3 regions of the Kluyvera huaxiensis genome follow, and region 1 is predicted to be linked to each of the others. Evidence: predicted binding sites of a transcription regulator. Region 1 holds the regulator's gene; each other region holds the start of a gene.
The links. The regulator Fur, encoded in region 1, represses iron uptake genes when iron is present. The targets are predictions, from matches to a motif close to ATAATAATGAGAACNACTATCAA.
Positions count from the first base shown of each region.

Region 1 (3,262 bases):
CGACAAGGTTCGCGGGCTTAAGCGTGTCGAACTGAAGCTGAATAACGAAGCCGTTGACGCGCTCAACGAGCTGGCGACTGCCCGTGATATGAGCCGCAGCGAACTCATCGAAGAGATGTTGATGAACCAGCTTGCGCTGCTGCACGGACAGGGGAAAGTCTGAAAAATCCCCCCAAAACACGCTTTCATGTAGCAGAGTGTGCAGTCCGGCACGATTGCTGTTTCCGCACACTGCGCTGTTCTGCTATGATTGCCCTTATCTGTGGGCAATAAGCCACCACCATATCATTAAGTTTCAAGAGGTTATTTTACTCATGGCAATCGTTGGCATCTTCTTCGGTAGCGATACCGGAAACACCGAAAATATCGCAAAAATGATTCAAAAACAGCTTGGTAAAGATGTCGCTGACGTGCATGACATCGCCAAGAGCAGCAAAGAAGATCTGGCTGCGTTCGATATCCTGCTGCTGGGTATCCCAACCTGGTACTACGGTGAAGCACAGTGCGATTGGGATGATTTCTTCCCAACGCTGGAAGAAGTAGATTTCAACGGTAAACTGGTTGCGCTGTTCGGCTGTGGCGACCAGGAAGATTACGCGGAATATTTCTGTGATGCCCTGGGCACCATTCGCGATATTATTGAACCACGTGGCGCAACCATCGTGGGTCACTGGCCAACCGCAGGCTACCATTTTGAAGCGTCTAAGGGACTTGCCGATGACGATCACTTCGTGGGTCTGGCGATTGACGAAGACCGTCAGCCAGAACTGACCGCGGAGCGCGTTGAGAAATGGGTTAAGCAGGTGGCTGAAGAACTGCACCTGGACGAAATCAAAAACGCCTAATCGCAATAATGAGGTGTAATTATCAAATTGCACCTCATTAATAGGTAAAAGCAATTAAAATAATAGCTACAAATTTTTAACTTTTTATCGCATACCTGTACAATATCTTCTGATTTAGCGCAGGTTCATCGCTCAGTTTGTCGGTGAAGCCTCGTTTTTGAAAGCTTAGCTTACCCGGGCCTTGCTGTTTTCATTTTGATAGGGCCATTCTATAATGAGACGCATTAATTCGGGTGCATTCTCTGTGAAACTTTCGCTGATGGAAGTTAATCGTTTAGCAACAGGACAGATTCCGCATGACTGACAATAATACCGCATTAAAGAAGGCTGGCCTGAAAGTCACACTTCCACGGTTAAAGATTCTGGAAGTTCTTCAGGAACCTCATAACCACCATGTCAGCGCGGAAGACTTATACAAACGCCTGATCGACATGGGTGAAGAGATCGGTTTAGCCACGGTTTACCGCGTACTGAACCAGTTTGATGACGCTGGCATTGTGACTCGCCATAATTTTGAAGGCGGCAAATCCGTATTCGAACTGACTCAGCAGCATCACCACGATCACCTGATCTGCCTCGACTGCGGCAAAGTTATCGAGTTCAGCGATGATTCGATTGAAGCGCGCCAGCGTGAAATCGCGACCAAGTACGGGATTCGCTTAACCAACCATAGCCTGTATCTTTACGGTCACTGCGCTGAAGGCGACTGCCGCGAAGATGAACACGCTCACGACGGCATCGAAAAATAACGACCGCCGCTCGTCAAAAAACCAGCCATTGTGTGCTGGTTTTTTTTTGCCTATCGGTCTGGTATCGACATAAAAAAACCGCTGCAAGCAGCGGTTTTCAGTTCTTAACACGACATTATTTTTGTGGCGTATTGTTGCTGCGAATTTCCTGCCAAATCTTATCGCACTTGCTGGCCACGGCCTGGTCGTTACCCGTTTTTCTCGCCAGAATACACTGCTGATAATCCAGCACGCGTACGCTTTCCTGGTTCGCGAACTGCTCGTGCTTCTTATCTTGTTTCAGCACGTTCAATACGCTCTGGCAGGCCTGGATTTTATCCGGATTACCTTCCGCCGTATTGATACAGGCGCTATAGGCATCTTTCAGTTTGGTGTCTTCTTTCGGCGCAGGTGACTGCGCACAAGCGGTAAGGCCGACAGCCATTAAGGCAACAATAATCAATTTTTTCATGCGATGAACCTCTTAGCGGCGGCAGAGGTTTCCCCCTGCCGCGTCATGCATCAGAAAATAGTGAACGGTGCGATAACCATGAATTTCACGTCACGCTCGTCCTGGAAGATGTTGCCGTAACCACCGCCCCAGCTTGGAATGTCGGAGTGGTTGTCATACTGGGTGAAGTGCAGTTTGAACAGAGTCCCTTTCGCGCGGCCATCCTGTACGGTGTAAGCCACATCGAGGCTGTAAGCAGACTCTTTGATTTTGTTGTTTTTGTCGTAGTAAGCATCTGGGTTCATCTGCCAGGTCGATGGCTTAGCATCCCATGCGTAGACGTAAGACGCGCCCACTGCCCAGCCCGGGAGATCCCAGTTTTTCAGGTCATACATCGAACCGAAGAACACCGCTTTTTCGCCGTTGGCGTTGAAGTCAGAGCGGTTATCCCACCAGATATCCAGACGACCGTTGGAGGAAGCGTAGGTTGGCGTCATACGCTGCAGGAAGAAGCCCTGCTGACCTTCAGCTTTAACCCAGGTCCCTTCCAGGCGGAAGTCGAAGACCTCTTTCAGCTTGTAGCCGAAGGTTAACGCTTGCAGCCACGCGGTGCCGTCGTAAATATCGTTCACACCGTGATCGCTCACTTTGTCACGGGTACCGTAGAACTGATAGCTGGTGGTCAGAGGGCCGCCAGGGATATCGAATTTGTAGCTACCTTTGGCGAAGTACTGATCAACATAGCCTTCTGCCTGACCAAATGCCGCTTCCAGCACCAGGTCATTTTTGAAATCGTATTTAGCGCCGATGGAGTGCAGGTAGTCGACCTTGGTCTTCTTATCGTTCTGATAGAAGTTATCCATTTCCAGATGCCAAGGTGCCTTGTACTCATTGGTCCACATGTAGGAGAAGCTCAGTGCACCGTTGTCGCCGTAGTCGAAGTTCGCCCCGGCTTCAGCGCCCTGGTAAGTACCAGGCATAAAGCTCCAGTGTGGTGCCAGCAGAGTTTGACCGGTTGGCTGAATGTAACCGGCACGTGCCCAGGTTGGCCCAAGCTTGAATTTAGCTGCCGCTTTATACAGGCTGATACCAGACTTATCACCGCTGTAATCTTCGCTATAACCTTTGTTTTTTGAAGAGAACGCGATTTCGTTCGGGTGACCACTTTCGCTGCTTTCGTTCATTTCAATCGCGGTAAATGCAGCGATATCAAGACCGAACATATCGGCGGCATAGCC
Region 1 is NZ_JBEFLV010000003.1:46,498-49,759, reverse strand. It holds gene ybfE (LexA regulated protein) at 1-163, shown strand, start outside; gene fldA (flavodoxin FldA) at 315-845, shown strand; gene fur (ferric iron uptake transcriptional regulator) at 1,142-1,594, shown strand; gene ABOC97_RS04190 (ChiQ/YbfN family lipoprotein) at 1,710-2,045, opposite strand; gene chiP (chitoporin ChiP) at 2,096-3,262, opposite strand, start outside.

Region 2 (3,262 bases), on a different contig from region 1:
GCGACTGGCTAAACGGACGCTGGGTCTTGGTGGTACTAGCATTAAAACCGGCGCTCAGATCGTGGCGGCCCACGCTTTTGGCCAGCGCGGTTTGCATGCCCCAGGTGTCGGTATCGTAATTGGAATATACCGTTTCCATCTTGCCGCTGGTACTGTCCGGCATGTAGGTACGGTCGTGCGCTTCGGTATGCTGGTAGTAAACCTTGGTCGACATGCTGTCGATGAAGTCGTTCATCGGCGTCCAGTCGTCCTTCAGGCTTAGTCCCCAACGGCGCGTCTGGCTGGTCTGCTGTGCGTTACCGATGGTGCTGTCGCCGGCGTTGTCCCAGACATCGTAGTGCGTATGGTTGGTTTTATGGTAGTAGTCGAGGGTACTGGTCAGTTTGTGTTGATCGTTTGGCTGCCAAATGCCGGAAGTCATAAACGCATCGGAGTGCCAGTTGGCTGGGTAAGCATCAATGTTGGCGCTGTTGGTGGTCGTTTCCTGGCCGTCACGACGGCTGTAGACAAAAATACCGCGCAGCGTTTCATCGCCACCCGCAGCCGTCAGGCCGTTATGCCAGCTGCGATCGGCAGAGTCATAGCCGCTGCGATAGCTAAAGGCGGTGGTTTTACCCGGATGCAGATAGTCATCAGCCGATTTAGGCTGGAAGGAGACATTACCGCCGATAGAGGTGTTGGCGGTTTCGGTATCGGTCGCCCCGGACTGAATATCGATGCTGCCGTACATGTACGGGTCGATGTAGTCGCGGCCAATGCCGAAGGAGTTCAGCCCGGCGCGGCTGACGTAGCTACGTCCAGTGGCGTTCGGTTGGGCAATGCCGTCAACGTCGATGCCGACGCGGTTACTTTCCAGACCGCGGATGTTATAGCCAGTGTAGCCACCGCGGTCAAAGCCGCTTTTGCCATTTCCGGATCCGCCGCTGGCGCCGGTAGCACCGATCAGCGGTTCATAACGCATGATAGAACCAAAATCGTTGGCTCCCTTGTCCTGTAGTTCCTGCGCGCTGACGGCGTGCTGGCTGCCCGGTTTCAGTACCGGTGCCGGTGCTGTGACGGTCATCTGTTCTGCGCTGTCAACGGCGGCAGTTTTGTCTTGTGTGTCAGCCGCGCCCGCGGAAGTTTGATAAATCGCTGCGAGCAAAGAGGTTACCAGTAGGCTTTTCTTGCACCACGCCTCTGATTGAATGGATTTGTACATAGTTGCCATGCCTTCATCGTTATTAGTATTGGCTCACTCGTTACTTCCAGAAATCCGCTTTTCCTTAAGCGATTCGACGGCTTCCGTTTTTGATTATGCGAATAGTAATGATAGGTATTATCATTTGCAACAAAGTTTGCAAATTAATCTCGGCATATGAAACAATTTGTTTACACTAATGCTTTTCATCCTTTGCGAGAACGATATGACGCAGAAAGCCGCAATTACGCTCACCTACTGTTCCCAATGTAACTGGATGCTGCGCGCCAGCTGGATGGCGCAGGAGCTGCTGCACACCTTCAGTACCGATATTGCGTCGGTAACCTTGATACCGGGCACCGGGGGGATTTTCACCATAACCGTTGGCGATGAGCTGATTTGGGATCGCAAGCGTGACGACGGTTTTCCCGACGCCGCCGAGCTAAAGCGTCGGGTACGTGATATCTGCTTCCCGGAAAAACCATTAGGGCATGTGGATAAGAGCGCCGGATAAAGCGGCTGCGAAAACATCAGTAAAAGTGTATTATTAATGCATCTTTATTGGTGAGGAACAGGCTATGGCAGGCAAACGCATCGACCGTGAAAAACTGACAATCCGCAGCATGATTGCGCTGTATCAGCGTCGCTGTCCGGATGCGCAAAACGATGCCGCGCACTATCAAATGCTTAACGACTACGCCGATAAACGCCTGGATAAATGTGTCTTTGGTGAAGACAAACCAGCCTGCAAACAGTGTCCGGTGCACTGCTACCAGTCGGCGAAGCGTGAAGAGATGAAGCAGATTATGCGCTGGTCTGGGCCGCGAATGCTCTGGCGTCACCCGATTCTCACCATTCGCCATCTGATTGACGACCGACGTCCGGTCCCTGAACTGCCGGAAAAATATCGGCCAAAAAAATAGTCCTCACATGGTGCGGCAATGACGTCGGTACTCCGACGGCGACCGCGCCGTGTGCTTACGGAAAATCCGGCAGAAGTAGTTGCTGTCCTCAAAGCCGCAGTGATGGGCAATCTCTTTAATCTTCATCTCATACCCGCGCAGTAATTTCTTCGCCAGCTCCAGGCGTACGGCGGTCAGATATTCGTTGAATCCCACGGTGCTGGATTTCTGAAACAGGTGCGACAGATAGTTCGGGGTGATGTGGAATTTCTTCGCCACCGTCTCCCGACTGAGCGCTTCGGCGGCGTGCTCGTCGATATACTCTTGAATCGCCAGAAATAGCTCTTTGCTTTTACTCACCGTGTCGGCCTGGTGAGTGAGCTGATCGATGCAGTGGCTGAGCAGTCCGCTCAGGACAATCTGTGCCGTCGGTATTACCGGGCGAATCGCCAGCTCATTGAGCGCCAGCAAAAGATATGACCCCACGCGGGGACCTAAGCGCGCGACGTGCTGCTTGCGGATCTCGACAAATTTCTGGCCGTCATAGCGCTGCAGGCTGAACCCCAGCTTCTGCTTGCTGAATAAAATGCTTAGCGTCGTGGCTGGCCCCTGCCACTGCGGAGCATTCCATCGGCCGCCGGGAATATATAGCGCCTGAAGCGGGCCGAGTGGGGCGGTAAGGCAACCATCGGCTAACTCACCTTCCAGCACAATTTCCAGACGGGGAAACGACAGGCTCATTGCCAGCTCTGGCGCAGGCTGGGCGGTTTGTGGAAAACGCACGACAAGGTCTCCTTGCTGTTGCAATAGCTGCTCCAGCACGGGGACGAGGGATTGCTCTGACATGCTCATGTCCTGGTTATTATTCTGGATTTTGAATCTCATCACACTTTATTTTGCTGTACACAAAAATCCAGTGTTGTGTAGCTATCTCATACAGAATGCCGCCGCTGCGTGCAGTAACTTTTCATACATGTTGTGAAATGGTTAACAAAAGAGAGGCGATATGGACAAGCAAGCAGCATTCTGGCTGGATGCACTGGGCGCCAACGGCGAACTGTCGGCGACGATGAAACATGAACTGGATACCCAGGGCTACACAATTGTACATGGCATCGCCGATGCCGACTGGCTGGCGGCGATGCGTGAACGCATCGACTTGCTGGTAGAGAAAGAAGGG
Region 2 is NZ_JBEFLV010000008.1:50,430-53,691, reverse strand. It holds gene ABOC97_RS10295 (TonB-dependent receptor domain-containing protein) at 1-1,201, opposite strand, end outside; gene ABOC97_RS10290 (Rdx family protein) at 1,407-1,694, shown strand; gene ABOC97_RS10285 (nitrous oxide-stimulated promoter family protein) at 1,759-2,103, shown strand; gene ABOC97_RS10280 (helix-turn-helix transcriptional regulator) at 2,107-2,928, opposite strand; gene ABOC97_RS10275 (phytanoyl-CoA dioxygenase family protein) at 3,089-3,262, shown strand, end outside.
Region 2: ABOC97_RS10295 (TonB-dependent receptor domain-containing protein) is a predicted target of Fur. The motif match lies at 1,303-1,325, and genes of this name have one in related genera.

Region 3 (3,262 bases), on a different contig from region 1:
TCGCCATCAATCACCGCAATCGCGTCGCTGTCCGCATGGCGGGTCAGCATTTCGGTCAACGGCAGATCCTGCCAGTAGCCTTTTTCGCGATAGCGCGCCGCGAGCGCGTCCGGCCAGCGGGTAAATTCCACGGTCATAATAGAAGTCGGCTCCTAGTGCAGGCCAAATACGTTTAGCATGGTAGAAAGTTTGACGCCGGTTTCGCGCCATTCAGACTCCGGCGATGAAGCAGGGACAATGCCCGCTCCGGCAAACAGGCGCACGCCGTTATCCTTCACCCGCGCGCAGCGGATAGTGACCACCCACTCGCCGTTGCCTTCGCTGTCGCACCAACCCACGATGCCACCGAACAGGTCGCGTTCGAACGGCTCCAGTTCAGCAATCACCTGTTTGGCCACCTGATGCGGAAAACCGCTCAGCGCTGGCGTTGGGTGCAGAAGACAGGCCAGCGACAGCGCGTTTTCTTCAGCTTTGGCCTGGCCTTCTATTGGCGTAGCGAGGTGCCACAGGGTTGGCGTGTTGACCAACTGCGGGGTTTGCGGCAGCGAGAGTTGCAGGCTGCGCGGTGCCAGAGTCTGTTTCATCGACTGGGTCACCAATTCGTGTTCGTGGCGATCTTTTTCCGACGCCAGCAGACGATTTCCCGCTTCACGATCCAACACGTCATCCGGCTGGCGACGAGCGGAACCCGCCAAAGGCAACGAACTGTAATGGTCGCCCTCTTTACGCAGCAGCAGCTCCGGGCTGGCGCCCAACAGCACGCCGCCGTCGGGCAACGGAACGTGGAAGTTAAAGCTCGCCGGGTTCTGCGCCACCAGGCGCTCCAGCAACGCACCGCTGTCTAGATTCTGATCGGCGGTAATATCAATCAGACGCGAGAGCACCACTTTATCGACCTGCGGCGTCGCCGTCAGCGCAGCCGCTTGCGCGACCATATCGAGGAATATCGGGTGCTCGGGGATCTCCTGACGCGCGGTCACGGTCATCGGCTCGCGTGAAACGCTGTAGCGCGACGACTTCTGTTTCGCTGTCCGCGAAAACGTCTCGCAGCGCTCAGGAATAAACAGTGCGGAAGGCTGGCGGGTATCGAATGGGATCGCACCTACCATCACCGGGTTTTCAATCCCGGCAGATTTTGCCGCAGCAAATGCCGACGCTAACCCTTGCTGGAAGGCACTGTCGGACGCGTCGCCCCCTTCCGCCGGGCAGGTAAAACGAGTGAAGCAGCCAGACGTAGTAAAACTGCGAAACGGCGACATAAAGAAAAAGCTGTCGGCCTGGATCGGGGCCTGATGCTGCTGTTGTTGCGTTTCCGCGGCCAGTGACGTTTCCATATCATTCTCCAAAAACGATAAAGATATTACGAATAATTATCATTTATATTTTGGCTCCGTAACCTAAAAGTAAACGCCTCGTATGTCAACAGGACGAAGCAGCATCTTGTGCTTAATAGCATCGTCGTATGCCCGATGTTGTTCTTCAGCATCGTGGGCAGAACGCTTGCATCGGGACGGGACAATAGTTGAAAATGAGAAGCATTAACCAACCATAACCAGGACTTGTCCGTGAACTTCACCGCCCTGTGGCGTACCGCCGCACTCATCGCAGGCTTTAGCGTTTTGGGATTAACCTCAGCACAGGCCGCCGATTGGCCGCGACAGATTACCGACAGCCACGGCGTCCATACGCTGGAGCACAAACCGACCCGCATCGTCTCGACCAGCGTAACCCTCACCGGATCGCTGCTGGCCATTGACGCACCGGTTGTCGCCAGCGGTGCGACCACGCCAAATAACCGCGTCGCCGATGGCCAGGGTTTCCTGCGCCAATGGGGCGATGTGGCTAAAGCGCGCAAGCTGACCCGCTTGTATATCGGTGAGCCAAGTGCCGAAGCCGTCGCCGCGCAAATGCCGGATCTCATTTTGATTAGCGCTACCGGCGGCGACTCGGCGCTGGCGCTGTACGACCAGCTCTCCACCATCGCCCCGACGCTTATCGTCAACTACGACGATAAAAGCTGGCAGGCGCTGCTAACCCAGCTCGGGCAGATGACCGGCCAGGAGAAACAGGCTGCCGATCGTATTGCCGCCTTCGACAAACAGCTCGCGACGGTGAAACAGCAGATTAAACTGCCGCCGCAGCCGGTGAGCGCGCTGGTCTATACTGCCGCCGCCCACAGCGCAAACCTGTGGACCAGCGAATCCGCTCAGGGTCAGTTCCTTAAGCAGCTCGGCTTCACCCAGGCCGCGCTACCGGCTGGCCTGCATGCCAGCCAGAGTCAGGGCAAGCGCCACGACATCATTCAACTTGGCGGTGAAAATCTGGCGACCGGCCTGAACGGTGAAAGCCTGTTCCTGTTTGCTGGCGATCAAAAGGACGTTGACGCGATCTATGCCAACCCGCTGCTGGCCCATCTGCCGGCGGTGAAAAATAAGCACGTTTACGCGCTGGGCACCGAAACGTTCCGTCTGGATTACTACAGCGCCACCCGAGTGCTGGAACGCCTGTCGGCACTGTTTGGCTAACCGATTATCCGGCCTGCGCGACGCTGTAGGCCGGACAAATCCATCGTAATCAGGCTTCTGTCGACGCCGGTATTTCGCGTCTAAACCGGCGAAGCTCACCCAGCACCAACAGCAAAATCCCACCGACAATTGCTAATCCCCAACCGCTGACGCTGGCGGAAGCCACCGGGGTCAGAATCGCCCCCAGCCCGCCCAGCAGCGCCGCACCAATGGCATCGCCGGTGACGTTCTGCGCCGTCCACAGACCGTTAATACGTCCCAGCATCGCTTCGGGCGTCTGGGTCTGAATCAGGGTGTATTGCAGCAGAGAACTGATGGCGCTCAGCCAACCGAACAGCGCCAGACACACCATTGCCAGCGTCCAATGCGGCATCACGGCAAACAGGCCAATAGCAACAAAAGCCCCGACGGTTGCCAGCAGCATAATCCAGCCTGGACGCTCATTTTGCGCCAGCCGCCCGCTGGTCAGTGCGCCAAAGGCTGCCCCTAGCGGAATTGCCGCATACAGCAGGCCAATCTGCGATGCCGATATCTGCCAGCCCTGTGCCAGCGCCGGATAAAGCACGCGTACGGCGCTGGCCATGGTGACCAGCGCGCCCAGCAGCGCAATACCGCCAATCAGCGGGCTACCGAGCAGAAAACGAAAACCGGCCACCAGCGATTTCAACGGATGTTCACGCGGCTGCGGTGGCGGCGGCAGCTGCGGTAAACGTAGCAGGGTCAGGGTAGTGATAAAG
Region 3 is NZ_JBEFLV010000014.1:10,283-13,544, forward strand. It holds gene entE ((2,3-dihydroxybenzoyl)adenylate synthase EntE) at 1-137, opposite strand, end outside; gene entC (isochorismate synthase EntC) at 153-1,334, opposite strand; gene fepB (Fe2+-enterobactin ABC transporter substrate-binding protein) at 1,566-2,525, shown strand; gene entS (enterobactin transporter EntS) at 2,575-3,262, opposite strand, start outside.
Region 3: fepB (Fe2+-enterobactin ABC transporter substrate-binding protein) is a predicted target of Fur. The motif match lies at 1,361-1,383, and genes of this name have one in related genera.